3 regions of the Streptomyces sp. NPDC017202 genome follow, and region 3 is predicted to be linked to each of the others. Evidence: predicted binding sites of a transcription regulator. Region 3 holds the regulator's gene; each other region holds the start of a gene.
What was found. Region 3 encodes HrcA, which represses chaperone genes, less so after heat shock. Its sites were predicted from a motif close to TTNGCACTCNGNNNNNCNGAGTGCNAA; they were not measured.
Positions count from the first base shown of each region.

Region 1: the regulator HrcA is predicted to act here: its motif matches at 4,370-4,396, upstream of groES (co-chaperone GroES).
Region 2: the regulator HrcA is predicted to act here: its motif matches at 2,515-2,541, upstream of groL (chaperonin GroEL).

Region 1 covers NZ_JBIRNP010000006.1:60,666-70,038, forward strand. Annotated here, with positions in the region: gene ACH4N1_RS14370 (SDR family NAD(P)-dependent oxidoreductase) at 1-765, shown strand, start outside; gene ACH4N1_RS14375 (ester cyclase) at 886-1,575, shown strand; gene ACH4N1_RS14380 (hypothetical protein) at 1,722-1,985, shown strand; gene groL (chaperonin GroEL) at 2,179-3,804, opposite strand; gene groES (co-chaperone GroES) at 3,917-4,225, opposite strand; gene ACH4N1_RS14395 (polysaccharide deacetylase family protein) at 4,538-5,470, opposite strand; gene ACH4N1_RS14400 (polysaccharide deacetylase family protein) at 5,467-6,363, opposite strand; gene ACH4N1_RS14405 (methyltransferase domain-containing protein) at 6,502-7,680, shown strand; gene ACH4N1_RS14410 (RNA polymerase sigma factor) at 7,668-8,936, opposite strand; gene ACH4N1_RS14415 (YciI family protein) at 8,979-9,335, opposite strand.
Region 2 covers NZ_JBIRNP010000004.1:420,633-430,005, forward strand. Annotated here, with positions in the region: gene ACH4N1_RS11945 (NADH:flavin oxidoreductase) at 1-438, opposite strand, end outside; gene groL (chaperonin GroEL) at 730-2,352, opposite strand; gene ACH4N1_RS11955 (cold-shock protein) at 2,705-2,911, opposite strand; gene ACH4N1_RS11960 (MoaD/ThiS family protein) at 3,389-3,664, opposite strand; gene thrC (threonine synthase) at 3,661-4,944, opposite strand; SAM riboswitch class I at 4,963-5,133, opposite strand; gene ACH4N1_RS11970 (glucosyl-3-phosphoglycerate synthase) at 5,303-6,274, shown strand; gene ACH4N1_RS11975 (trehalose-6-phosphate synthase) at 6,405-7,817, shown strand; gene otsB (trehalose-phosphatase) at 7,985-8,857, opposite strand; gene ACH4N1_RS11985 (DUF3263 domain-containing protein) at 9,023-9,277, opposite strand; gene ACH4N1_RS11990 (extracellular solute-binding protein) at 9,313-9,373, opposite strand, start outside.
Region 3 covers NZ_JBIRNP010000001.1:570,879-580,251, reverse strand. Annotated here, with positions in the region: gene ACH4N1_RS02425 (SpoIIE family protein phosphatase) at 155-2,056, shown strand; gene hemW (radical SAM family heme chaperone HemW) at 2,155-3,387, shown strand; gene ACH4N1_RS02415 (DUF3097 domain-containing protein) at 3,433-4,254, opposite strand; gene ACH4N1_RS02410 (MBL fold metallo-hydrolase) at 4,286-5,011, opposite strand; gene hrcA (heat-inducible transcriptional repressor HrcA) at 5,170-6,186, shown strand; gene dnaJ (molecular chaperone DnaJ) at 6,187-7,320, shown strand; gene ACH4N1_RS02395 (nitronate monooxygenase) at 7,486-8,577, shown strand; gene ACH4N1_RS02390 (16S rRNA (uracil(1498)-N(3))-methyltransferase) at 8,574-9,320, shown strand.

The sequences.
Region 1 (9,373 bases), on a different contig from region 3:
GCTCTGATCACAGGTTCGACCGCGGGCATCGGTGCCGCGTTCGCGCGACGGCTCGCGGCGGGCGGGCACGACCTCGTCCTCGTCGCCCGGGACACTCAGCGGCTGCGCGAGCAGGCGACCGAGTTGCACGACCGGCACGGCATCGAGGCGGAGGTGCTGACGGCCGACCTGGCCACGGACGAGGGCATCGAGACGGTGGCCGCCCGGCTCGGTGACCGCAAGAACCCCGTCGACCTGCTGGTCAACAATGCCGGCTTCGGCAACAAGGGCCGCTACCTCGACGTGTCGATGGCCGACGAGCTGAGGATGCTCAAGGTGCACTGCGAGGCGGTGCTGCGGCTGACGTCGGCGGCGGCCGGGGCGATGCGGGAGCGGGGGCGCGGGGGCGTCGTCAACGTGGCCTCGGTGGCCGCCTTCGTGCCGCGCGGGACGTACGGCGCCTCCAAGGCGTGGGTCGTGCAGTTCACCCAGGGGGCGGCGAAGGACCTGGCGGGCAGCGGGGTGCGGCTGATGGCGCTCTGCCCGGGGTTCGTGCGCACCGAGTTCCACGAGCGGGCCGGGATGGGCACGGACAACATCCCCGGCTGGATGTGGCTCGACGCGGACAAGCTGGTCGCGGCGGCGCTGGCGGACCTGGCGCGCGGGAAGTCGGTGTCGATCCCCGACGCGCGCTACAAGGCGCTGATGGGCCTGGTGAAGGTGACGCCCAGGTCGCTGCTGGGCGGCATCAGCTCGCGGACGGGGCGGAAGTACGGGCCGCAGTAGGCGGGCGGTCGTGCCCGGGACCCGGTGGACGAACGTACGGGCGGCGGGCGGCGGTCTCGGGGCTCCGGTGGGAAAATGGGGCGTGACAGGGCCGGACCCAGGGGGGCCGGAGGCGGCGCGATGACCTTCGTACAGCTCATCGATTGCAGGACGAGCCGGTTCGACGAGATGAACCGGCTGATGGACACCTGGGTCGAGAAGACCAGGGGAAAGCGGACGGCGACGCACGCGGTGGTCGGCAAGGACCGGTCGGACGCGTCGCACGTCGTCGAGATCGTGGAGTTCCCGTCGTACGAGGAGGCGATGCGGAACTCGGGCCTGCCGGAGACCGAGAAGATCTTCGACGACATGGTCGCGCTCTGTGACGAGATGCCGACCTTCACCGACCTGGAAGTGGTGCGCGACGAGCAGCTGAACCGCGCGACGGCGCGGGAGTGGTTCGAGCGGGCCGGGACGATCGACATCGGCGCGATGTTCGAACGGATGACCGACGACTATGTGGACCACGACCCCTCCAGTCCGCGGGACAACGGGCTGGCGGCGGCGCGCGAGGAGTTCGCGGGCTGGCGGCGGGCCTTCGACTTCTCCTTCCGGGTCGACGACCAGATCGCCCAGGGCGACCGGGTGTGCACCCGCTGGACCTGGACCGCCCGGCACGAGGGCGACTTCCTCGGCCTGCCCGCCACCGGTCAGGACGTCGTCATGACCGGCATGACCTGGCAGCGGTTCCGCGACGGCATGATCTGCGAGGGCTGGTGGCAGTACGACCGCGCGGGTCTGATGCGGCAGCTGGGGGTACTCGGGAAGTAGCCCGCGAGGTTCCACCAGGACCCCGTCCCCCGCTCGTCCGGGGGCCGGGGTCCGCCTCTCCTCGCCGGGTACCGCGATGCCGGCGGCGCGGCATCCTCGCGCACGACGCGGTCGAGCTGATCGCCGCGGGTCCGTCCGCCGGCGCCGTGACCCACGGGCGGGTGCCCGGCCGGGACCGGCACCTGCGCCTCGAACGGCTCGACGACGGCGGACGGATCCGCGGCGAGGTCGGCGACGCCCGCGGCGAACGGCTCCCGCGCCCCGCCCAGGACGGCCTGCCCGACGCGGACGGAGGGCCCGGGCTCGCGCTCGTCGCGGCGCCGGCCGAGGACCGGGGCGTCGCCCCGCGGTTCGGTGCGCCCGGCAGGACCGTGTGGGCGGTGGTACGGGACGGCACCGGTACGCGGTGAGGGCCCGGCGCCCCCGCACAAGCAGCGCGGCGGCCTCACCGTCGGGGACATCCGCTGCTGGACCGCGAAGGGGCTTGGGCGGCGCTCGCGGAGCCCGGCCGGTTCCTGGTGCGGCACGACGGGTGACGGTCGTCGTGGAAACGCCGAGGCCCGGCACCCCTCGTGGGGGCCGGGCCTCGGTGGCTGACGTGCGTCAGTGGGAGTGGCCGTGGCCGTGTCCGGCGGCGGCGGGCTCCTCCTCTTCCTTCTTCTCGACGACCAGGGTCTCGGTCGTCAGGAGGAGGGAGGCGATGGAGGCGGCGTTCTCCAGGGCGGAGCGGGTGACCTTGACCGGGTCGATGACACCGGCCTTGACCAGGTCGCCGTACTCGCCGGTCGCGGCGTTGAAGCCCTGGCCCTTGTCCAGCTCGGCGACCTTGGAGGTGATGACGTAGCCCTCCAGGCCGGCGTTCTCGGCGATCCAGCGCAGCGGCTCGACGGCGGCGCGGCGGACGACGGCGACACCGGTGGCCTCGTCGCCGGTCTTGCCGAGGTTGCCCTCGAGGACCTTCACGGCGTGGACGAGCGCGGAGCCACCACCGGAGACGATGCCCTCCTCGACCGCGGCGCGGGTCGCGGAGATGGCGTCCTCCAGGCGGTGCTTCTTCTCCTTCAGCTCCACCTCGGTGGCGGCGCCGACCTTGATCACGCACACGCCGCCGGCCAGCTTCGCGAGGCGCTCCTGGAGCTTCTCGCGGTCCCAGTCGGAGTCCGTGTTCGCGATCTCGGCCTTGATCTGGGCGACGCGGCCGTGGACTTCCTCGGTGTTGCCGGCACCGTCGACGACCGTGGTGTCGTCCTTGGTGACGGTGACGCGGCGGGCGGAACCGAGCACGTCGACGCCGACCTGGTCGAGCTTGAGGCCGACCTCCTCGGAGATGACCGTGGCGCCGGTGAGGACGGCGAGGTCCTGCAGCATCGCCTTGCGGCGGTCACCGAAGCCGGGGGCCTTCACCGCGACGGCGTTGAAGGTGCCGCGGATCTTGTTCACGACCAGGGTGGAGAGCGCCTCGCCCTCCAGGTCCTCGGCGATGATCAGCAGCGGGCGGGAGGAGTTGGTCTGGATGACCTTCTCCAGCAGCGGCAGCAGGTCGGCGATGGAGGAGATCTTGCCCTGGTTGATGAGGATGTACGGGTCCTCGAGGACGGCCTCCATGCGCTCCTGGTCCGTCACGAAGTACGGCGACAGGTAGCCCTTGTCGAAGGCCATGCCCTCGGTGAAGTCCAGCTCCAGGCCGAAGGTGTTGGACTCCTCGACGGTGATGACACCGTCCTTGCCGACCTTGTCCATGGCCTCGGCGATCAGCTCGCCGACCTGCTGGTCCTGGGCGGACAGCGCGGCGACGGCGGCGATGTCGGACTTCTCGTCGATCGGGCGGGCCGTGGCGAGCAGCTCGTCGGAGACGGCCTTGACCGCGGCGTCGATGCCCTTCTTCAGGAGGGCGGGCGACGCGCCGGCGGCGACGTTGCGCAGGCCCTCGCGGACCAGCGCCTGGGCGAGCACGGTGGCGGTGGTGGTGCCGTCACCCGCGATGTCGTTGGTCTTGGTCGCCACCTCCTTCACCAGCTGGGCGCCGAGGTTCTCGTACGGGTCGTCGAGCTCGACCTCGCGGGCGATCGTGACACCGTCGTTGGTGATGGTGGGGGCGCCGAACTTCTTGTCGATGACGACGTTGCGGCCCTTGGGGCCGATCGTCACCTTGACCGTGTCGGCAAGCTTGTTGACGCCGCGCTCGAGGGCGCGACGGGCGTCCTCGTCGAACTTCAGGATCTTCGCCATGGGAGCGGTTCAGCCCTCTCGGAAAGCGTGGGAGAAACGAACCGCGCCCCCAGCACCCGGCTTCACAAAGACGCGGGGGCCAGGGGCGCAGTTCACTGCAGAACTGGGTGAATTACTTCTCGATGATCGCGAGCACGTCGCGAGCCGAGAGGACGAGGTACTCCTCGCCGTTGTACTTCACCTCGGTGCCGCCGTACTTGCTGTACAGGACGATGTCGCCGACCTTGACGTCGAGCGGCAGGCGGTCGCCGTTCTCGAAGCGGCCCGGGCCCACGGCGAGGACGGCGCCCTCCTGGGGCTTCTCCTTCGCAGTGTCCGGGATGACCAGGCCAGAGGCCGTGGTCTGCTCGGCGTCGAGCGGCTGGACCACAATGCGGTCCTCGAGCGGCTTGATGGCAACCTTGGAGCTGGTGGTCGTCACGATCCGACCTCCCCCTTCGGAGATCTCACGGGGTTAACTGTCTGAGGTGGCGACCAGGTGGATCCGTCGTCGCGGGTGCCGGACCTGCCCGTCGCTATTGGCACTCTCCAGTGGGGAGTGCCAGAGCTGAGACTATGACCGCGATTAGCACTCGGTCAAGCGGAGTGCCAACACCGTGCGTCGCGCCTGCCGGAATCCGGGTCGGGATCCGGGTCGGGATCCGGGTCGGGATCCGGGTCGGGCGGGGGCCGGCGTCCGGGTCCGGGAGGGGCCGGCTTCCGGCTTCCGGTGCGGGCGTGACGGGGAAAGCCCTCAGAGGTAGTCCTCCAGGCGGCCCACCGTCAGGCCCTGTTCCTGGATCCGCCGCAGCAGCCTCGTCGTGCGTTCCCGCAGACTCGGTCCCCCGGTCTCGTCGGGGTCGACGGCGACGACGTCCCCGGGACGCAGGCGGTGGGAGCCGTGGGTGTAGGTGAGGTCGGTGGGACCCATGGCGGCCCGCCACAGGACGAGGGCCGTGATCCCGCAGTCGGCGGCCGCGCGCAGGGTCACCGTGTCGTACGCGCCGTAGGGCGGGCGGAACAGGCGGGGGCGCAGGCCGAAGCGGGCCTTGAGCTTGTCCTGCTGGCCGCAGATCTCGGCGCGCTGGCCCGCGTAGGGCAGGCCGCGCAGGGCGGCGTGGTCGAGGGTGTGGTTCTGGAGGCCGGCGCCGACCGACCGCAGCCGGGCGAAGTGCGCGTAGCCCGGGCCCACCACGCTGTCGGTGAGGAACATGCTGACGGGGAGGCGCAGTTCGCGGACCATGGTGACGAAGCGGGGGTCGCGTTCGGCGCCGTCGTCGTAGGTGAGGAAGACGACCTTGTCGCGGGTCGGGATCCGGTCGACAACCGGCGGGAGCGCGGGGCGGGACGGGCCGCCCGCGAGGGGGCCGGCCGCCGCTGTGCGGGCGGGGGCGGGGGCGAGCGGGGCGGCCAGACCCCAGCGGCGGTACGGCTGCTCCGCGGCCGGCGTGTGCGGACGCTCGGCCCGCTCGGCCGCCGGGGCCTGTGGCCGCGTGCCCTGCCCGGCCCCCTGCCCGACGGCCGGCGCGCGCGGGCGTGCGCCCCGTTCGGCGCCCGGCCCCGCGGACCGCGCCCGCTCCGTCGCCGTGCGGCCCGGGTGTTCGGCCGGGTCGGCCGACCGGGCGCAGCCGGTCAGCGTCACCGTGAGGGCCGTGACGGACGCGAGCAGCGCGGTCCGCCTTCTCACAGGTAGTCCTCCAGCCGGGCCACCGCGTAGCCCTTCTCGGTGACCAGGTCCAGGAAGCGGCGGATCATGTCGGGCATGGTGCCCTTCCAGTCGGCGCGGCCGCGGAAGTGGGTGAGGACGATGTCGCCGGGGTGGAGGTCGCGGTCCCACTCGCGGTAGTCCCAGTGGTCGGCGAAGACCTCCTCGCTCCACAGCGGCGCGTACTTCACGCCGCAGGCCTTCGCGGCGCGCAGGGTGTCGCGGTTGTAGTTGCCGAAGGGCGGGCGGAAGAGCGCGGGGCGTCTGCCGTAGTGCTCCTCGATGACGTCCTGCATGCCGCAGATCTCGTCTTTCTGGCTGCTGTAGGAGAGGGCGGGCAGGTAGGGGTGGTGGAGGGTGTGGTTGTTCAGGGTCACCCCCGCGTCCTGCATCTTCTTGAAGTAGCCGTAGTCCTCCTTGACGAGGTAGTCGCTGAGGAAGGCCGTGTAGGGGATCTTCAGGTCGCTCATCATGCGCAGGAACGCCGGGTCCTTCTCGGCGCCGTCGTCGATGGTGAGGAAGACGACCTTGTCCTTGGTGGGGACGGTGGTGAAGACCGGCGGGAGGCCGAGTTCCTCGTGGTCGTCGACCTCGAAGCCCTGGCGGGTGGTGATCTCCGGTTTCGTCGCGGGCGGGGCGGGGGGTGTCAGCGGGACCTTCCCGAGCCGCCAGCGTGCGGCGGCCGCGGCCCGGGCGGCGTACTCGGCGCGCAGCTTGGCCGCGTAGGCGTGCAGGGCGCGGGCGGGCCGGCCCTGGAAGGGCTGCTGGCCGGGGGCGGGGCGGCTCCCGGTGCCGTCGGCGCCCGTGCCGCCGGGGGCGCAGCCGGAGGCGAGGGCGGCCAGGGCGAGGACCGTGATGCCGGCCCTGGCTCCCATCCGCCGCACCCCCTTTTTGTCATTTTGTACGACTGATCCTGATCCCATGGCGCCGGATCCTCGCAGTCACGTCCACGCGATCCCGCCCGACACCGCCGCCGGAGGCGCACCATCCACCGACTGGCCCACAATGACCCGGTGAACGACCTCGCCCCGCTCCTCACCCCCGAGGGCCGCGCCCTCCTCGACGCCGTGCGCGGCACCGCCCCGGCCGACGAACTGGCCGTCGCCACCAGGCTGCGCCGCGAACACCCCGCCGAGCTGGTCTCGGCGGCGCTCGGACAGGCCCGGCTGCGGCAGCGGGCGGCGGCGAAGTTCGGGGCCGAGGACGCGGAGCGGATGTTCTTCACCCCGAACGGGGTCGAGCAGTCGACGCGCGCGAGTGTCGCCGCCCACCGCGCCGAGCGGATGAAGGCGCTCGGCGTGGCCTCGGTCGCCGACCTGTGCTGCGGGATCGGCGGCGACGCGATCGCGCTCGCCCGCGCGGGGATCAGGGTGCTCGCCGTGGACCACGACCCGCTGACGGCGGCGGTGGCCCGCGCCAACGCCGAGGCGCTCGGGCTCGCCGGTCTGATCGAGGTGCGCGAGGCGGACGTCACGGAGGTCGGCACGGACGGGTACGACGCCGTGTTCGTCGACCCGGCGCGACGGGGCGGCCGGGGACGGATCTTCGACCCGGAGGCCTACTCGCCGCCGCTGTCCTGGGCGGTCGGGGCGGCCCTGAAGGCCCCGCACGGCGCGCTGAAGGTCGCTCCCGGCATCCCGCACGAGGTCGTGCCCGCCGCGGCCGAGGCCGAGTGGATCTCCGACGGCGGGGACGTGAAGGAGGCCGTGCTGTGGTTCGGGACCGAGCCGGGCGCGGTGCGCGCCACCCTCCTCCCCGGCCCGCGCACCCTGCTCGGCACCGGTCTACCCGACCCGGAGGTGCGGCCGGTGGGGCGCTTCCTGTACGAGCCGGACGGCGCCGTCATCCGGGCCCACCTGGTGGCCGAGGTGGCCCGGGACCTGGACGGCGGCCTGGTCGACGAGACCATCGCCTACGTCACCGCGGACACGCTCCGGCCGACGCCGTACGCCACCGCCTACGAGATCACCGACCGGCTGCCCTTCAACGTCAAGAAGCTGAAGGCGCTGCTGCGGGAGCGCGGGGTGGGGATCCTCACCGTGAAGAAGCGCGGCTCGGCGGTGGAGCCGGAGGAGCTGCGCAGGAAGGTCAAGCCGCAGGGGCCGAACTCGGCGACCGTGTTCCTGACCCGGGTCGCGGGGGCGCCGACGATGCTCGTCGGCCACCCGGCGCCCGTCGGTCACCCGGCCTGAGCGGCCCGGCGCAGCAGCAGCTCCCGTTCCCGTTCGTTGCCGGTCAGCCGCGCGGCCCGCTCGAACTCCGCGCCCGCCTCGGCGGTGCGGCCCAGGCGCCGGAGCAGGTCGCCGCGGACGTTGGGGAGCAGGTGGTAGTCGCGCAGGGCCGGTTCGGCGGCGAGGGCGTCGACGATCCGCAGGGCCGGCTCCGGGCCCTCGGCCATCGACACGGCGACCGCGCGGTTGAGTTCGACCACCGGGGACGGGGCGCGGGCCGCGAGGAGGCCGTAGAGGGCGGCGATGGCACGCCAGTCGGTCTCCTCGTAGGAGGACGCGTGCGCGTGGCAGGCGGCGATCGCGGCCTGGAGGACGTACGGGCCGGGCACGCCGGCGGCCTCGGCCTCGGCGCGGCCCAGGGCGGTGATGCCGCGGGCGATGAGCATGCGGTTCCAGCGGCGGCGGTTCTGGTCCGCCAGCAGCACCGGTGTGCCGTCGGCGGTGGTGCGGGCGGCCGTCCGCGAGGACTGGAACTCCAGCAGCGCGGCCAGACCGTGCGCCTCGGGCTCCTTCGGCATCAGGGCGGCCAGCAGGCGGGCCAGCCGCAGGGCGTCCTCGCACAGGCCCGGACGCAGCCGGTCGTCGCCCGCCGTGGCCGCGTACCCCTCGTTGAAGATCAGGTAGACGACGTCGAGGACGGAGCCGAGCCGGGCCTCGCGGTCGGGCCCGTACGGCACCTCGAAGACGACGTTCCTGCGGGCCAGGGTGCGCTTGGCGCGGACGATCCGCTGGGCGACCGTCGGCTCGGGCGCGAGGAAGGCACGCGCGATCTCGGCCGTGGTGAGTCCGCCGAGCAGCCGCAGGGTGAGCGCGGTGCGGGCCTCGGCGGACAGCACGGGGTGACAGGTGGTGAAGATCAGGCGGAGGAGGTCGTCGTCGATGTCCTCGGGGTCGGCGGGCTCGGGCGCGGGTGCCGTCGTCTCCAGGTCCCGGCCGATCTCCGCGAGCTTGCGGGCGTACGTCTCCCGGCGGCGGACCAGGTCGACGGCGCGGTGCCTGGCGGTGGCGGTGAGCCAGGCGCCGGGGTTGTCGGGGACGCCCTCGCGGGGCCAGCGTTCCAGCGCGGCCAGCAGGGCGTCCTGCGTGAGTTCCTCGGCGATGCCGACGTCCCGGACGATACGCGCGACGGCGGCGACGACGCGGGGCGACTCCAGGCGGAAGACGGTCTCGATGGCGGCCGTGGCACTGCGGGGGCCGACGGCGGGCTGTTGATCCACAACCCGCCATCGAACACCTTCCGGCGGCCGCGGGGAAGCGGGTCAGCCCTCCTGGATCTCCCGGACCTCCAGGGTCATGGTCCAGTCGTCGCCGTGGGCCTTCAGGAAGCGCTTGGACCACTCCAGCGCCTCGGCCATGTCCTTGCACTGCAAGATCGCGTAGCCGCCGACGACCTCCTTGGTCTCGGTGAAGGGGCCGTCGGTGACGGAGATCCCGCCGCCGTTCAGATGGACGCGGGTCCCCTGCTCGGCGGGCATCAAGCCGGCCGTGTCGAGCATGACGCCGGCCTTGGTGATCTCCTCGATCAGCTCGCCCATGCGCTGCATCATCTCGGGGCTCGGGCCCTCGGCCGGCACGGTCGACTCGTCCATCTTCACCAGGGACATGAAGCGGGGCATGGTGGCTCCTCGGGTGGTGCGCGACCGGGCTCCTCCCG
Region 2 (9,373 bases), on a different contig from region 3:
CTTGCCGGTGCCCTCGGCGCCGTCCAGGCGCAGGCCGGAGGGGCCGACGGCGGGGGCGTCCGCGACGGGCGGCTGGCCCTGCTCGCGGACCATGCCGATGTGCCACAGCTGCGGCATGATCGTCCCGCCGCCCGCGTGCACGGCCTCGGCGACCTTCGCCCAGCCCGCCAGCTGCTCCTCGCCGTGGAAGCGCGGCACCCGGTCGCTCTGCCCGGCCGAGTCGTGGCCGACGTACGTGCCCTCGGTGACGACGAGACCGACACCGGCGGCGGCGCGGCGGCCGTAGTACGACGCCACGTCCTCGCCGGGGATGCCGCCGGGCGAGAACATGCGGGTCATGGGCGCCATGGCGATGCGGTTCGGGACGGTCAGGCCGTTGAGGGAGACGGGGCGCGCGAGGATCTCGGCGGCACGGGCGGCGGCGGGGGTGGCAGTCACGACAGGGGACTCCTCGGAGAGGTCGCGGTGGACATCGGGCAGTGGACATTCCGGACGGTATGTGCACATGCAAGCACCGCCCTCCCTCTCAACGGCGGCCCCGCCCTCGCCATTCCGCCCGCTCCCCCACCACCCCTGTGATCCGAACCACGCCGGCCGGGTCCGTCGGGGCGGGCCCCGGTCGCCCCTCACCACGGCGCCGGGGCCGACGCCCGGAAACGCCCGAGGGCGGTACCCCCTGCTGACGCAGGAAGTACCGCCCTCGGTGGGAAACCCGAGCCTCGATCAGGCTCAGAAGTCCATGTCACCGCCCGGCATGCCGCCGCCGGCCGGGGCCGCGGCCTTCTCCGGCTTGTCGGCGATGACGGCCTCGGTGGTGAGGAACAGCGCGGCGATCGACGCGGCGTTCTGCAGCGCGGAGCGCGTCACCTTCGCCGGGTCGATGATGCCCTCGGCGATCATGTCGACGTACTCACCGGTCGCGGCGTTCAGGCCGTGTCCGACGGGCAGGTTGCGCACCTTCTCGACGATGACGCCACCCTCGAGACCACCGTTGACGGCGATCTGCTTGAGCGGGGCCTCCAGGGCGAGCTTCACGGCGTTGGCGCCGGTCGCCTCGTCACCCTCGAGGTCGAGCTTCTCGAAGACCGAGGTGGCCTGCAGCAGGGCCACGCCACCACCGGCGACGATGCCCTCCTCGACGGCCGCCTTCGCGTTGCGGACGGCGTCCTCGATGCGGTGCTTGCGCTCCTTGAGCTCCACCTCGGTGGCGGCGCCGGCCTTGATGACGGCCACGCCGCCGGCCAGCTTCGCCAGACGCTCCTGGAGCTTCTCGCGGTCGTAGTCCGAGTCGCTGTTCTCGATCTCGGCGCGGATCTGGTTGACCCGGCCCGCGACCTGCTCCGAGGAGCCGGACCCGTCGACGATGGTGGTCTCGTCCTTGGTGATGACGACCTTGCGGGCCTTGCCCAGGAGGTCCAGGGAGGTGTTCTCGAGCTTGAGACCGACCTCCTCGGAGATGACCTCGCCACCGGTGAGGATGGCGATGTCGTTCAGCATCGCCTTGCGGCGGTCGCCGAAGCCCGGGGCCTTGACGGCGACGGACTTGAAGGTGCCGCGGATCTTGTTGACGACCAGGGTCGACAGGGCCTCGCCCTCGACGTCCTCGGCGATGATCAGCAGCGGCTTGCCCGACTGCATGACCTTCTCCAGGAGCGGGAGCAGGTCCTTGACGTTGGAGATCTTGGAGTTCGCGATCAGGATGTACGGGTCGTCGAGGACGGCCTCCATACGCTCCATGTCGGTCGCGAAGTACGCCGAGATGTAGCCCTTGTCGAAGCGCATGCCCTCGGTGAGCTCGAGCTCCAGACCGAAGGTCTGCGACTCCTCGACGGTGATGACGCCTTCCTTGCCGACCTTGTCCATGGCCTCGGCGATCAGCTCGCCGATCTGGGTGTCGGCGGCGGAGATGGAGGCCGTCGAAGCGATCTGCTCCTTGGTCTCGACATCCTTCGCCTGCTCGAGCAGGGCACCGGAGACGGCCTCGACGGCCTTCTCGATACCGCGCTTGAGGGCCATCGGGTTGGCGCCGGCCGCCACGTTGCGCAGGCCCTCGCGGACCAGCGCCTGGGCGAGGACGGTCGCGGTGGTCGTACCGTCACCGGCGACGTCGTCCGTCTTCTTGGCGACTTCCTTGACCAGCTCGGCGCCGATCTTCTCGTACGGGTCCTCGAGTTCGATCTCCTTGGCGATGGAGACACCATCGTTGGTGATCGTGGGGGCGCCCCACTTCTTCTCGAGGACGACGTTGCGGCCCTTGGGGCCGAGCGTCACCTTGACGGCGTCCGCGAGCTGGTTCATGCCGCGCTCGAGGCCGCGCCGCGCCTCCTCGTCGAACGCGATGATCTTGGCCATGTGAAGTGGTCCCTCCAGGACTGGGGGTGATTCCTTCGGACCGCGCCCGCGCCCGCGACGGACGGCTCGCCGGCCCCGTGGTTCCTTGCCCCACCTGGCCTGCGGGCCTCACCGACCCGGTCCTTCGTTGTCACTCTCACCTTCAGAGTGCTAACGCAATGATTAGCACTCGCCTGTGCCGAGTGCAAGCGCCCCTCCGGGATCCGCAGGTGAACGGGGGGTGGCGGCGGACGCCGCCGGGTGACCGCGCACGGCTCCGGGCACACCGAAGGGCCCGCACCCCGGGAGGTGCGGGCCCTTCGCTGATGGAGCTGATGGAACAGAAGAACGTCGCTGCAAGTCGGCGCGTGCTTCAGCCGGTCGCGAGCCGGACCATGTCCGCCTGCGGCCCCTTCTGACCCTGCGAGATCTCGAAATCGACCCGCTGGCCCTCTTCCAGGGTGCGGTATCCGTCCATCTGGATCGCGCTGTAGTGGACGAAAACATCCGCACCACCGTCGACCGCGATGAAGCCGTACCCCTTCTCCGCGTTGAACCACTTGACGGTGCCCTGAGCCATGCCTAACTCCCCTATTACTGGCCCTTGCACAGATCCACACTTCGCGGATCCGGGTCAGACCTCACCCCCCAGTTGGTTGGGGGTGTGCGCCGGAACGCGTCGACCGCGGCCGAATGTATCTGTCCAACTGCCCTCTGCAACAGGTCAATCGGACGAGAAATCTGGACGCGAAGGGTCCGGAGAAGAGTGAGGATTCGCCCGAGTTCAGGGCAAGTCGGGCCCGACAAAGGGAATGAAAGGCGCAAAACACATGCGCAGTTTGGCTGTTTCTCATCGCCTGCCCCGACGGAACTCCCCCGCGGTCGGCAGGCGATGGGCGACGCGTTCCCCAACTCTACCGCGCTCAACCACACTGAATTGCCCCCTCCGCTTCTCTCGCGGAGGGGGCAATTCGATGAACTCTCGGTCATTCCTGTTACCGACGGTTACTACCGGCAGGTACTACCGACGGGTACGGAACGGGGCGCGGAGCACCGGTCAGCCGCCGGCCACGGCCGGGATGATGGAGACGCCGGCGCCGTCCGGGGTCGCCGTCTCCAGCCCCTGCTCGAAGCGCACGTCGTCGTCGTTGACGTACACGTTGACGAACCGGCGCAGCTTGCCCTGGTCGTCCAGGACGCGGGCGGCGATGCCGGTGTGGTTCTTCTCCAGGTCGGTGATGACCTCGCCGAGGGTCGCGCCCTCGGCCGGGACCTCGGCCTTGCCACCGGTGTAGGTGCGCAGGATGGTCGGGATGCGGACGGTCACGCTCATGCGAGGCCAGCCTCTCGGAAGGAGTCCAGGGTGGGGCGGATGGTGGCGGTGAGGCCGGTGCCGGCCACCGCGTCGAGGGTCTTGAGGCCGTCCCCCGTGTTGAGGACGACGGTGGTCTTCGTCGGGTCCAGGAGACCGTTCTCGATCAGCTTCCTCGTCACACCGACGGTCACGCCGCCGGCGGTCTCCGCGAAGATGCCCTCGGTCCGCGCCAGCAGCTTGATCGCGTCGACCACCTGCTCGTCGTTCACGTCCTCCACCGCGCCGCCGGTGCGGCGCGCGATGTCCAGGACGTAGGGCCCGTCCGCCGGGTTGCCGATGGCGAGGGACTTGGCGATGGTGTCCGGCTTCTGCGGCCGGACCACGTCGTGACCCGCCTTGTAGGCGACGGACACCGGCGAGCAGCCCTCGGCCTGCGCACCGAAGATCTTGTACGGCCGGTCCTCGACGAGGCCGAGCTTGATCAGCTCCTGCAGCCCCTTGTCGATCTTCGTGAGCTGCGAGCCGGAGGCGATCGGCACGACGAGCTGGTCGGGGAGCCGCCAGCCGAGCTGCTCGCAGATCTCGTACGCCAGCGTCTTGGAGCCCTCGGCGTAGTACGGCCGCAGGTTGACGTTGACGAAGCCCCAGCCCTCGCCGGCCGGGTCGCCGATCAGTTCGGAGCAGAAGCGGTTCACGTCGTCGTAGTTGCCCTCGATGCCGACGAGTTCGCCGCCGTAGATCGCGGCCATGACGACCTTGCCCTGCTCCAGGTCGTGCGGGATGAACACGCAGGAGCGGAAACCGGCGCGGGCGGCGGCGGCGCCGACGGCACCGGCCAGGTTGCCCGTGGAGGAGCAGGACAGGGTGGTGAAGCCGAAGGCGCGGGCGGCCTCGATGGCCTGGGCGACGACGCGGTCCTTGAAGGAGTGCGTCGGGTTGCCGGAGTCGTCCTTGACGAACAGCTTGCCGGCGTCGACGCCCAGCTCGCGGGCCAGGTTGTCGGCCTGGACGAGCTTGGTCCAGCCGGGGTTGATGTTCGGCTTGTCCGCCACGTCGGCCGGGACGGGCAGCAGCGGCGCGTAGCGCCAGATGTTCGCGGGGCCCGCCTCGATGCGCTTGCGGAGCTCCTCGGTCTCGTAGGACGAGAAGTCGTACGCGATCTCGAGCGGGCCGAAACACTCCTCGCAGGCGAAGACCGGGCCGAGGGGCACGCGGTGTCCGCACTCGCGGCAGGAGAGCGCCGCGGCGGGACCGAGATCGACGGAGTTCGTGGTGCTTGCAACTGTCTGCGCAGCCATGTGAGGCGAGGCCCTTTCTCCTCATCTTCCTCACGACGCATCTCGCCGTGAGACGGATTTGGCACCTTCCCTAGCCGGGAGCCTCACCACATCGACGTGACGCGTGGGCGGTCACGCCTGGCGGCGCGCGCGGCTGGAGGGTTGCCGGGGCTTCATCGGGCCGTGTCCCTCTGCCCCTCTGGATGAGCGGTATGAAGTTGTGAACAGCGGCCACCTCGGACATGCGATGGTCATCCGCGTTGTTCAAGACTGTAACCGAAGGCCAGGACAGTTGAGACAGACGTCCGAACCGCGAGATGGATCACACGGTCACCCCACGTGCACCGCGTGTGATCACGACAGTGAGGAGCCGCAGACCGTGCTGAAAGAAGCTGAAGCCTGGCTGGCCACCCGCTCCTGGTCCGTGACCGACCGCCCGCTGCACCGCGTCCTGGCCGCGAAGCGCGCCTCGGGCCAGTCGGTGTCCGTGGTGCTGCCCGCCCTGAACGAGGAGGAGACGGTCGGTGACATCGTCGCGGTCATCCGCCACGACCTGATGCGGCAGGTCCCCCTCGTCGACGAGATCGTCGTCGTCGACTCGGGCTCCACCGACCGCACGTCGCGGGTCGCCGCGGCGGCCGGGGCGCGCGTCGTCCACCGGGACGAGATCCTGCCCCGGATACCGGCCGTGCCCGGCAAGGGCGAGGTGCTGTGGCGGTCGCTGCTCGTGACGACCGGGGACATCGTCTGCTTCGTCGACGCCGACCTCAAGGAGTTCTCCTCCGACTTCGTCTCGGGGATCGTGGGCCCGCTGCTCACCGACCCCGGCGTGGACCTGGTCAAGGCGATGTACGACCGCCCGCTGGGCACCGAGCCGGATTCGCCCGCCTCCGGCAGGACCGCGGGCCAGGGCGGCCGGGTCACCGAACTCATGGCCCGCCCCCTGCTCAACATGCACTGGCCGCAGCTGGCCGGCTTCGTGCAGCCGCTCGGCGGCGAGTACGCGGCCCGCCGGAGCCTGCTGGAACAGCTCCCGTTCCCCGTCGGCTACGGCGTGGAGCTGGGCATGCTCGTCGACGCCCTGCACCTGGTCGGCCTGGACGCCCTCGCCCAGGTCGACGTCGGCGTCCGCAAGCACCGCCACCAGGACGGGCAGGCGCTCGGCAGGATGGCGGCGGCGATCTACCGCACCGCGCAGCTCCGGCTGGCCCGCGGGCACCTGATCCGCCCCGCCCTCACCCAGTTCGAGCGGGGCGCGGACGGCTTCGAGCCGCGCACCTATTCCGTGGACACCGAGGAACGGCCGCCGATGGCGGAGATCGCCGAGTACGCGGAACGCAAGGTCGCCTGACGGGCCGCGGGTGCGGCCGGCCGGGCACGAGCGCACCCACGGCCCGGCGGCCGCATACGGCCGGACATGACCCGGCCACGGACCGCATCCGTACGTTTGAGCGTTTACGGACCGGGCTAGGTTGTGGCGTATGGCTTCCACGCGTGCTGCTGTTGCTGAGGGTGCTCAGGTGCTGGTCGCGTCCAACCGCGGCCCGGTCTCCTACCAGGTGCGCGAGGACGGTTCGCTGCACGCCGGAAGGGGCGGCGGCGGACTGGTCTCGGGCCTGTCGGCGATCGGGCCGGACGCGGGCGCCCTGTGGGTGTGCTCGGCGCTCTCCGACGACGACCGCGAGGCGGTGCGGCGCGGGGTCGGCGAGGACGGCGTCCGGATGCTCGACATCCCGGCCGACGTGCACGCCGACGCGTACAACGGCATCGCCAACTCCGTGCTCTGGTTCATCCACCACCTGCTGTACCAGACCCCGCTGGAGCCCGTCTTCGACGCGGAGTTCCGGCGCCAGTGGGCGTCGTACGAGGCGTACAACCGCGCGTTCGCGGAGGCGCTCGCCGAGGAGGCCGGCCGGGGCGCGGCGGTCCTGGTGCAGGACTACCACCTCTGCCTGGTCCCGGGCATGCTCCGCGAGCTGCGGCCCGACCTGCGCATCGGCCACTTCTCGCACACGCCGTGGGCGCCGGTGGACTACTTCGCGCTGCTCCCCACCGACATCCGCGCGCAGCTGCTGCGCGGCATGCTCGGCGCGGACCGCCTGGGCTTCCTGACCAGGCGCTGGGCGGACGCCTTCACCGCGTGCTGCGCGGAGTTCGTGGGCGGCACCGGCGGCACCGGGATCGGGGTGCACGGCCTCGGCGCCGACGCCGACTTCCTGCGCGCCCGCTCCCACGAGAGCGACGTCGAGGAGCGCATCACCGCCCTGCGCGAGGAGATCGGCGAGGGCCGCAAGGCCGTCGTGCGCGTCGACCGCACCGAGCTGTCGAAGAACATCGTGCGCGGCCTGCTGGCCTACCGGCAGCTCCTCGACGACCACCCCGAGTGGCGCGAGCGCGTCGTCCACGTGGCGTTCGCCTACCCCTCCCGCCAGGACCTCGCCGTCTACCGCGACTACACGGCCGCGGTGCGGCGGCTGGCGGAGGAGATCAACGAGCGGTACGGCACCCCCGGCTGGACCCCGGTCGTGCTGCACGTGAAGGACGACTTCGCCCGCTCCCTGGCCGCGTACCGCCTCGCCGACGTGGCCCTGGTCAACCCCATCCGCGACGGCATGAACCTGGTCGCCAAGGAGGTCCCGATCGTCTCCGACGAGGGCTGCGCCCTGGTGCTGTCCCGTGAGGCCGGGGCGTACTGGGAGCTGGGCGAGGACGCGATCGTGGTGAACCCCTACGACGTCCTGGAGACCGCCGACGCCCTGCACGAGGCGCTGAGCATGGCGCCGGAGGAGCGGGCGGAGCGCGGCAAGAGGCTGGCTGCGGCCGCGACCGCGCTCCCTCCGGCCCAGTGGTTCCTGGAGCAGCTCCAGGCCCTCCAGGCCCTCCGCCGCGACTGACCGGAGAACACCCGCAGCGGTCCTGCCCCCGGCCCGCCCGCCGGGGTCACCCGCAGCGGTCCTGATCCCCCGGCCCGCCCGCCGGGGTCACCCGCAGCGGTCCTGATCCCCCGGCCCGCCCCCGGCAGGCTCGTGGCCCCGGCCTCTCACCGCAGCTCGTCGGCCTCTCACCGCAGCTCGTCCGAGAGTGCCCGCAGCAGCCCCACCACCCCGGCGGGGCCCTCGACGACCAGGTCCGCCCGCTCCGACAGTTCGGTCACCTCGGAGCTGCCGCTGGCCACGAGCAGACCGGGGACGCCGTCGGAGCGGAGCTTCTCGACGGCGGCGAAGGCGGGCAGGTCCCCGAGGTCGTCGCCGGCGTAGAGAACCGCCCCGGCGCCGGTCTCGCGGACGTACTCCGTCAGCGCCACGCCCTTGTCCACGCCCGGCGGCCGCAGCTCCAGCACCATCCGGCCCGGCTCGACGACGAGTCCGTGCCGGGCCGCGAGGTCGGCGAGCGGGCGGCGCAGCGCCTCGAACGCGGCCTGCGGGTCCTCCGCCCGCCGCGTGTGCACGGCGACGGCCCGCCCCTTCTCCTCGACCCAGGTCCCCGGCCACGCCCCGGCCGCCTCCAGCACGGCGGGCAGCTCGGCCCGCACGGCCGCGACACCGGGATGCGGCGCGGGCGCGGAGACGGTCCCGGTGCGGGCGTCCCACCGCTCGGCCCCGTAGTGCCCGAGCACGGCCAGGCGCTCCAGCCCCGGCACCCCGGCGAACCCGCCGTTGCTCACCGCCACGGCGGCGGGCCGCCCGGTCACCACGGCGACCGAGGCCACCTTCGGCGCCAGCTCAGCGAGCACGGCGAGCGCGTCCGGATGCGGCCGCGCGTCCTGCGGGTTCTCGACGATCGGCGCGAGCGTCCCGTCGAAGTCGAGCGCGACGAGCACGGTGCGCGGCGCGGCCAGGATCGCGGCGAGCGCCTCGTGGCCGCGGGGGGTGGTGGGGGTGGGGGTGGGGAGAGCGGAGCGGGAGTCCGTGGAGTGCGTCTCGTGGGTGCCCATACGGTGACGATAACCGGACGGGATCGACGGCGAGGGGGACGGGCCCACGACCGGACGGGCCCGCACTTCCCGGCGCCGGGCACGGCGGCCCGGCCAGTCCGGGGGCGGCGGCCTGCGGGGACGGCGCTCCCCGCCCGTCCGCACGAACTCCCCGTCCACGCACGCTCACCGCTCCGCCCGGCGGGCCTCCCGCACCCGGCGGAGCCGGTTCACCGTCACCGGATCGTGCGCCAGCGCCCGTGCGTCGTCCAGCAGCGCGTTGAGCAGCTGGTAGTACCGCACGGGCGACAGGTCCAGCTCCTCACGGATCGCCCGTTCCTTCGCGCCGGGCCCCGGGAAACCGCGCCGCTCCAGGGCGAGGATGTCCCGCTCCCGCGCCCCGAGCCCGTCGTGCCCGTTTTCGTCTGCCGCCCGCTCCATGCCCCGCACGGTAACCCAACCGCACGGGACGCGGTTCAGCCGCCGGTGCCGCTCTCCGCGGTGGTGGCCGTCGTCTGGAGCTGGCCGAGGACCCCG
Region 3 (9,373 bases):
TCCGGACACATGCGGAACCCGGTTTTCCCTCATCACGGCCCACTTCGGTAACTCAGCGCGTAGGAGTGCGACCGGTCTGTCACCCTGTCGGCATCGGCCGGGGTGTGCCGCCCGCGGACCGAGGCCCGATTCGTCGATCGCCCGGGAGCCGTCCATGGGGGCCATTCCCACGCAACGGGAGACCGTGTCCCGTGCCAGTGGTGCGCCGGCGCACGCGGGCGGGCACCCGCACACGCGCGTGACCCTCGCCGGCGGCCCCCTCGCGCCCGGCGCCGCCCGTGACGTCGTCCGCGTCGCGTTAGCCGAGTGGACCGGCCGTGGCCTGCCCGGCGCCCGGGAGCTGGCGGGACGGCTCGGCGAGGAAGTGGTGCTCGTCGTCAGCGAACTGGTCACCAACGCCGTCGTGCACGCCGGTACCGACGTCGACCTGCTGTGCCGGCTGGAGGCGGAACCGGAGCAGCCCGACACCTGCGCCGTCGTCGTGGAGGTCACCGACCGCCACCCCTCGCGCGCACCCCGCGACGGCGGCCCCGACACGCCGTACGACACCCCCGAGCACGGCCGCGGCCTGCGCCTGGTGGCCACGCTGGCCGACGCGTGGGGGGTGACGTACCGCCGGGGGGCGAAGACCGTGTGGGCGCGGCTCCCGGCCCGCCCGGCGGACGACGACGGGAACCCCGACGAACCCCGGGCCCGCACCGCCCCCGAGCCCGCCACCCCCCTCGCCCTCGCCGAGGCGCTCGCCCCCGAGAGCCGGTCCGCCGCCCACGACCGCGACTGGCTCGGCCGCGGCGCCCTGTCCTTCCTCGCCGAGGCCTCCGACCTGCTCGCCGGGCAGCTCGACGAGGAGCTGGTCGCCGCGCTCACCGGCCAGCTGATCGTGCCGCGCCTCGCGGACTGGTGCGCGATCCGGCTGGAGGACGAACTCGGCCCGCGCGCCGGCTGGGACGACGGACCGCAGGCACGGCTGACCCGCGTCTGGCACGTCAGCGAGAACCACGTCGAGGAGCTGCGCCGGGCCCTGGAGAAGGACCCGCCGCGCCCGCCCGACGGGTCCTTCTCCGGGCCCGCGGCCCACCCCTGGCCCGGTGGCGCGCTCGGCCCGCACGGCACCGCCCTCGCCTACCGCCTGGTCGCCGGCGGCCGCCCGCTCGGCACCCTCGTCATCGGACGGGCCGGGCTGCCGCGCTTCCCCGACGAGGTCACCGGGCTCGTCGAGGACCTCGGCCGACGCGTGGCCCTCGCCATCGGCGCCGCCCGCCAGTACGCCCGCCAGGCCACCATCAGCGCCGTCCTCCAGCGCGGTCTGCTGCCCGGCGCGGTCGCCGAGATCCCCGGCCTGCGCAGCGCCCTCGTCCACGAGCCGCGCGAGCAGGGCGGGCCGAGCGGCGACTTCTACGACCTGTTCCCGGTGGGCGACGGCCGCTGGTGCTTCGCGGTCGGCGACGTCCAGGGCAAGGGCCCCGAGGCGGCCGTGGTCATCGGACTGGCCCGGCCCTGGCTGCGGCTGCTGGCCCGCGAGGGGTACGGCGTCGCCGACGTCCTCGACCGCCTCAACCAGCTCCTCCTCGACGACGCCACCGAGGCCGCCGACGCGGCCGCCCGCGCCTTCGTCGGCCCGGCGGGCCCCGGCGACGGGCCGCAGACCCGCTTCCTCTCGCTCCTCTACGGCGAGCTCGTGCCCTTCGACGGCGGCGTCCACTGCACCCTCGCCTCGGCCGGCCACCCCCTGCCGCTGCTCCTCGGGCCCGACGGCGGAGTGACCACGGTCGCGCAGCCGCAGACCCTCCTGGGCGTCGTCGAGGACGCCACGTACGTCAGCGAGAGCCTGGACCTGTGGCCCGGCGACACCCTGCTCTGCGTCACCGACGGCGTCACCGAGCGCCGCTCCGGCTCCCGCCAGTTCGACGACGGTGACGGCCTCGCCCTCGCCCTGTCCGGCTGCGCGGGGCTGGACGCGGAGCTGATCGCCGAGCGGATCCGCCGCCTGGTCCACGAGTTCGGCGGCCGGCCCCCGGAGGACGACCTCGCCCTGCTGGTGCTCCAGGCCGAGTAGCCGGGCGGCGCAGGCGCGGCACCGCGGAGGAGCCGGACGACGGACGGCGGACGACGGACCCGCGGGACCCACGGGCCGCGTACGGGACAATGGAGGACATGCCTTCCGCACTTCCCGACGGCGAGCCCGTCCCCACCGACGGCGCACTGCCCGCCTCCGCGCTCGCCGGGGCCGCCGACCGCCCCCTCGGGTTCTACCTGCACGTGCCCTACTGCGCGAGCCGCTGCGGCTACTGCGACTTCAACACCTACACCGCCACCGAGCTGCGCGGCACCGGCGGTGTCCTCGCCTCCCGCGAGAACTACGCCGACACCCTGCTCGACGAGATCCGGCTGGCCCGCAAGGTCCTCGGCGACGACCCGCGCGAGGTCCGCACGGTCTTCGTCGGCGGCGGCACGCCCACCTTGCTCGCGGCCGGCGACCTGGTCCGGATGCTCACGGCGATCCGCGAGGAGTTCGGGCTGGCCGCGGACGCGGAGGTCACCACCGAGGCCAACCCGGAGTCGGTCGACCCGGCGTACCTCGCCACGCTCCGCCAGGGCGGCTTCAACCGGATCTCCTTCGGCATGCAGAGCGCCCGGCAGCACGTGCTGAGGATCCTCGACCGCACCCACACGCCCGGCCGCCCCGAGGCCTGCGTGGCGGAGGCCCGCGGCGCCGGCTTCGAGCACGTCAACCTCGACCTGATCTACGGCACCCCCGGCGAGTCGGACGACGACTGGCGGGCCTCCCTGGACGCGGCCCTCGGTGCCGGACCCGATCACGTCAGCGCGTACGCCCTGATCGTCGAGGAGGGCACCCAGCTCGCCCGCCGGATCCGCCGCGGCGAGGTTCCGATGACCGACGACGACGTCCACGCGGACCGGTACCTGATCGCCGAGGAGACGATGTCCGCGGCGGGCTTCGACTGGTACGAGGTGTCCAACTGGGCCACCTCCGAGGCGGGCCGCTGCCTGCACAACGAGCTGTACTGGCGGGGCGCCGACTGGTGGGGCGCGGGTCCGGGAGCCCACAGCCACGTCGGCGGCGTGCGCTGGTGGAACGTCAAGCACCCGGGGGCGTACGCGGCGGCGCTGGCGAGCGGCCGTTCACCGGGTGCCGGACGCGAGGTCCTGTCGGAGGAGGACCGCCGGGTCGAGCGGATCCTGCTGGAGCTGCGGCTGCGGGAAGGGGTTCCGCTGGACCTGCTGAAGGAGGCGGGGCTGGCGGCGTCGCGGCGGGCCCTGGCGGAGGGGCTGCTGGACGGCGGCCCCTACGAGGCGGGCCGGGCCGTCCTCACCCTGCGGGGCCGCCTGCTGGCGGACGCGGTGGTGCGGGACCTGGTGGACTGAGGGTCTCGACGGAGGGACCCCGACCCCGGTGTCCCGTACCCCGGGTCAGGTTTCGGCCGGTGCCGTGACGAAGTCGATCAGTTCCTCGACCGCTCTCAGCAGCTCCGGCTCCAGGTCCTTGTAGGACTCCACCCGCTTCAGGACGGCCTGCCACACCGCGCCGGTGTTCTCCGACGGCCATCCCAGGGCCCGGCACACCCCCGTCTTCCAGTCCTGCCCGTGCGGGACGCGGGGCCAGGCCGCGATGCCCAGCGCCGACGGCTTCACCGCCTCCCAGACGTCGATGTAGGGGTGGCCCACCACCAGCGCGTGCTCGCTGGTCACGGACCGGGCGATGCGCCACTCCTTGGTGCCGGGGACGAGGTGGTCCACCAGGACGCCCAGGCGGGCGTCGGGGCCGGGGGCGAACTCGGCGACGATCGACGGCAGGTCGTCCACGCCCTCCAGGTACTCCACGACCACGCCCTCGACGCGCAGGTCGTCGCCCCACACCTTCTCCACCAGCTCGGCGTCGTGCCGGCCCTCGACGTAGATGCGGCCGGCGCGGGCCACCCGGGCGCGGGCGCCGGGCACGGCGACCGAACCGGAGGCGGTACGGGCGGGCCGTACCGGAGCCGTCGGGGCCGGGCGGACCAGCGTCACGACGCGTCCCTCCAGGAGGAAGCCGCGCGGCTCCAGCGGGAAGACCCGGTGCTTGCCGAAGCGGTCCTCCAGGGTGACCGTGCCCGCCTCGCAGCGGATCACCGCGCCGCAGAAACCGGTGCCGGGCTCCTCCACCACCAGACCGGGGTCCGCGGGGACCTCGGGGGCGGGCCGCTGCTTCTTCCACGGCGGGGTCAGGTCGGCGGAGTACACACGGGGGCCCATTCGGATGACGATAGGAGAAGCCTCGCGGCGCTCACGGCGACACGCCGAAACGCGCGGCCAGCGCGTCCCGCTGGGCCCGGACGAACGCCGCGTCCACCACCGCGCCGTGACCGGGCACGTACAGCGCGTCCTCACCGCCGAGGTCCAGCAGCCGGTCGAGGGCGGCCGGCCAGTGCGACGGTACGGCGTCGGGCCCGGCCTGCGGTTCGCCGGACTCCTCGACGAGGTCGCCGCAGAAGACGACCTCGGGCGAGCCGGGGCCCGCCGGGACGAGGACGGCGAGGTCGTACGCGGTGTGGCCCGGACCGACGTTCGCCAGCAGGACCTGCCGCCCGCCGCCCAGGTCGAGCGTCCACTCGCCGGAGACCGGGTGGTGGGGCCGTACCAGGGTGTCCGCGGCCTCCGCGGCCGTGGCCCCGTCCAGGCCGCACCGGACCGCGTCCGCGCGCAGTTCGTCCGCCGGTACCGTGTCCGCCCCCACCGCCGCGTAGACCTCCGCGCCCGCGAAGGCCGCCGCCCCGAGGACGTGGTCGAAATGGGGGTGTGTGAGCGCGAGATCCGTCACACGCCGGCCGGCGAGTTCCTCGGCGCGCATCCGCAGCCGGGCGCCCTCGGCGAGACTCGACCCCGCGTCCACCAACAGGGCCCGCCCCTCGCCGACGACCAGCCCCACCGTGCAGTCCCAGCCGGGCAGCCGGCACCGGCCGACCCCGGTGGCGACCCGCTCCCACCCCAGCTCTTCCCAAGTCACCGTCATACCGCGACGCTAGACCCGGCGGCCCGGCGGGGCGACCGACCTTGCCCTGGGTGTACCCCACAGCCGTACACTGGGCCGGGGAACGCTGGCACTCGAATGTGAAGAGTGCCAGGCGGGGCGCCCGGGGGACCGGGGACGACTTCTGGAGGTGAGCGCGGATGCTGAGTGAACGCAGGCTCCAAGTGCTGCGCGCCATCGTCCAGGACTACGTCGGCACCGAGGAACCGGTGGGTTCCAAGGCGCTCACCGAGCGGCACAACCTCGGCGTCTCCCCGGCCACGGTCCGCAACGACATGGCGGCCCTGGAGGACGAGGGGTACATCGCGCAGCCGCACACCAGCGCCGGGCGCATCCCCACCGACAAGGGCTACCGGCTGTTCGTCGACAAGCTCGCCGGCGTCAAGCCGATGACGGCCCCCGAGCGGCGGGCCATCCAGAACTTCCTCGACGGCGCCGTCGACCTCGACGACGTCGTGGCGCGGACCGTACGGCTGCTCGCGCAGCTCACCCGGCAGGTCGCCGTCGTGCAGTACCCGTCGCTGACGCGCTCCACGGTGCGGCACGTCGAGCTGCTGTCGCTGGCGCCGGCCCGGCTGATGCTGGTGCTGATCACGGACACCGGGCGGGTCGAGCAGCGGATGGTGGACTGCCCGGCGCCCTTCGGCGAGACCTCGCTGGCGGACCTGCGGGCGCGGCTGAACAGCCGGGTCGCGGGCCGCCGCTTCAGCGACGTGCCGCGGCTGGTCGAGGACCTGGCCGACGCCTTCGAGCTCGAGGACCGCGGCACGGTCACGACGGTGCTCTCCACGCTGCTGGAGACGCTCGTCGAGGAGAACGAGGAGCGGCTGATGATCGGCGGCACCGCCAATCTCACCCGCTTCGGACATGACTTTCCCCTCACGATCCGACCCGTCCTGGAAGCCTTGGAGGAGCAGGTCGTCCTCCTCAAGCTCCTTGGCGAGGCGGGGGATTCGGGCATGACCGTACGCATCGGTCACGAGAACGCCTACGAGGGACTCAACTCCACTTCGGTGGTGTCGGTCGGCTACGGTTCGGGCGGCGAGGCAGTCGCCAAGCTCGGCGTGGTCGGACCGACCCGCATGGATTACCCGGGAACGATGGGAGCGGTACGCGCAGTGGCACGGTACGTCGGACAGATCCTGGCGGAGTCGTAAGTGGCCACGGACTACTACGCCGTTCTCGGCGTGCGCCGCGACGCGTCGCAGGAAGAGATCAAGAAGGCCTTCCGGCGGCTCGCACGCGAGCTGCACCCGGACGTCAACCCCGATCCGAAGACCCAGGAGCGGTTCAAGGAGATCAACGCCGCCTACGAGGTGCTGTCGGACCCGCAGAAGAAGCAGGTCTACGACCTCGGCGGCGACCCGCTGTCCCAGGCGGGCGGTGGCGCGGGCGGCTTCGGGGCCGGTGGCTTCGGCAACTTCTCCGACATCATGGACGCCTTCTTCGGCACGGCGTCGCAGCGCGGACCGCGCTCGCGCACCCGCCGGGGCCAGGACGCGATGATCCGGCTGGAGATCGACCTCGACGAGGCGGCCTTCGGCACGACCAAGGACATCCAGGTCGACACGGCGATCGTCTGCGGCACCTGCAGCGGCGAGGGCGCGGCGCCGGGGACCACCGCGCAGACCTGTGACATGTGCCGCGGCCGCGGTGAGGTGTCGCAGGTGACGCGGTCCTTCCTCGGCCAGGTCATGACCTCGCGGCCCTGCCCGCAGTGCCAGGGCTTCGGCACCGTCGTGCCGACGCCGTGCCCGGAGTGCGCGGGCGACGGCCGGGTGCGCTCGCGTCGCACGCTGACCGTGAAGATCCCGGCCGGCGTCGACAACGGCACCCGCATCCAGCTCGCCGGCGAGGGCGAGGTCGGCCCCGGCGGCGGTCCCGCCGGCGACCTGTACGTCGAGATCCACGAGCTGCCGCACGCGCAGTTCCAGCGGCGCGGCGACGACCTGCACTGCACGGTCACCCTGCCGATGACCGCGGCGGCCCTGGGCACCAAGGTGCCGCTGGAGACGCTCGACGGGCTCGAGGAGGTCGACATCCGGCCCGGCACGCAGTCGGGCCAGTCGATCCCGCTGCACGGGCGCGGCGTCACGCACCTGCGGGGCGGCGGACGCGGTGACCTCATCGTGCACGTCGAGGTGCAGACCCCCAACAAGCTGGACCCCGAGCAGGAGCGGCTGCTGCGGGAACTGGCGAAGCTGCGCGGGGAGGAGCGGCCCCTCGGGCAGTTCCAGCCCGGTCAGCAGGGCCTGTTCTCCCGGCTGAAGGACGCGTTCAACGGACGCTGACGATGGCGGGCGGGCGGTGGGGCCTCCTCGCCCCGCCGCCCCTTCCCCGTCCCGTCCCTCCGGGGGCCGCGCCCCCGGACCCCCGATCTCGGCCCGGACCGCCCCTCCCCGGATGCCGGACGGGCTGGGTTCGGACTTGTCCGGGCGACGTGACAACATGCCGTCATGTCCTCCGCACTGACCGATCTCTTCCCTCTCCCGATCGTGCAGGCCCCCATGGCGGGCGGCGTCTCCCTCCCGCGGCTCGCCGCCGCCGTGTCCGAGGCCGGCGGGCTGGGCTTCCTGGCCGCCGGGTACAAGACCGCCGACGGCATGTACCAGGAGATCAAGCAGCTGCGGAGCCTCACCTCCCGGCCCTTCGGCGTGAACCTCTTCATGCCGCACCCCGAACACGCCGAGACCGGCGCCATCGAGGTCTACGCCCACCAGCTGGCCGGTGAGGCCGCCTGGTACGGGACCGAGCTGGGTGATCCGGACAGCGGCCGCGACGACGGCCACGACGCCAAGCTGGCGGTCCTGCTGGACAACCCGGTGCCGGTGGCCTCGTTCCACTTCGGCGTCCCCGATCCGGACGCGCTGGCCGCGCTGCGCCGGGCGGGCACGCTCACCCTGGTCACCGCGACCACCGTGGAGGAGGCCCTCGCGGTCGAGCGGGCCGGCGCGGACGCGGTGATCGTGCAGGGCGTGGAGGCCGGCGGACACCAGGGCACCCACCGCGACATCCCCGAGAACGACGGCTCCGGGATCGGCCTGCTGTCGCTGGTCGCCCAGGTCCGGGAGGCCGTCGGCCTGCCGCTGATCGCCGCGGGCGGCCTCATGCGGGGCAGCCAGATCGCCGCCGTCCTCGCCGCCGGGGCGAGCGCCGCCCAGCTCGGCACCGCCTTCCTCGCGACGCCCGAGTCCGGCGCGGCCGCCGTGCACAAGGAGGCGCTCACCGACCCGCTCTTCGTGCGCACGGAACTGACCCGCGCCTTCTCCGGACGCCCGGCCCGCGCTCTCGTCAACCGCTTCCTGCGCGAGCACGGCCCGTACGCGCCCGCCGCCTACCCCGAGGTCCACCACCTCACCTCGCCGCTGCGCAAGGCCGCCGCGAAGGCGGGCGACGCGCAGGGCATGGCGCTGTGGGCCGGCCAGGGACACCGGCTGGCCCGCCCCCTGCCCGCCGGTCGACTGGTGGAGGTGCTGACGGCCGAACTCGACGCGGCGAGGACGGCGTTGTCGGACGGCGGCGCGGCCGGCGCGGGCGGTGCGCGATGACCGCCCCCGTCTTCGTCGTCGAGGAACTGCCGGGCGGTCCCGCCGAGTTCGTACTGGACGGGCCCGAGGGACGGCACGCCGTCTCCGTGAAGCGGCTGCGGGCCGGTGAGGAGGTCGTCCTCACCGACGGCACCGGCCGCTGGGCGCGGGGCGAGGTCGTCGCCGCCGAGGGCAAGGACCGGCTCGTCGTCGATCTGACCCAGGTGGCGGAGGAGCCCGCCGAGGCGCCGCGGATCACCGTCGTCCAGGCGCTGCCCAAGGGCGACCGGGGCGAACTGGCCGTCGAGACGATGACCGAGACCGGCGTCGACGCGATCGTGCCCTGGTCCGCGTCCCGCTGCATCACCCAGTGGAAGGGCGACCGCGGGCTGAAGGCGCTCGCCAAGTGGCGGGCGACCGCCCGCGAGGCCGGCAAGCAGTCCCGCCGGGTCCGCTTCCCCGAGGTCGCCGACGCCGCGACCACCCGGCAGGTGGCGGCACTGCTGGCCCGGGCCGACTTCGCGGCCGTGCTCCACGAGGACCGCGACTACGGCAGCGAGCCGCTGGCGACCGCGGTACTTCCCGCGGACGGGGAGATCGTGCTCGTCGTCGGACCCGAAGGGGGCGTCTCCCCGGACGAGCTGGCGCTCTTCGAGGAGGCCGGTGCCAGGGCGTACCGGCTGGGGCGCAGCGTGCTGCGGACCTCGACCGCCGGGACGGCCGCCGCCGCCCTGCTCCTGGGCCGGACCGGCCGCTGGTCCTGACCGGCCGCCGGCCCTCACCCGTCCGCCTCCGAGAACCGGGTCGGTCCGGTGGG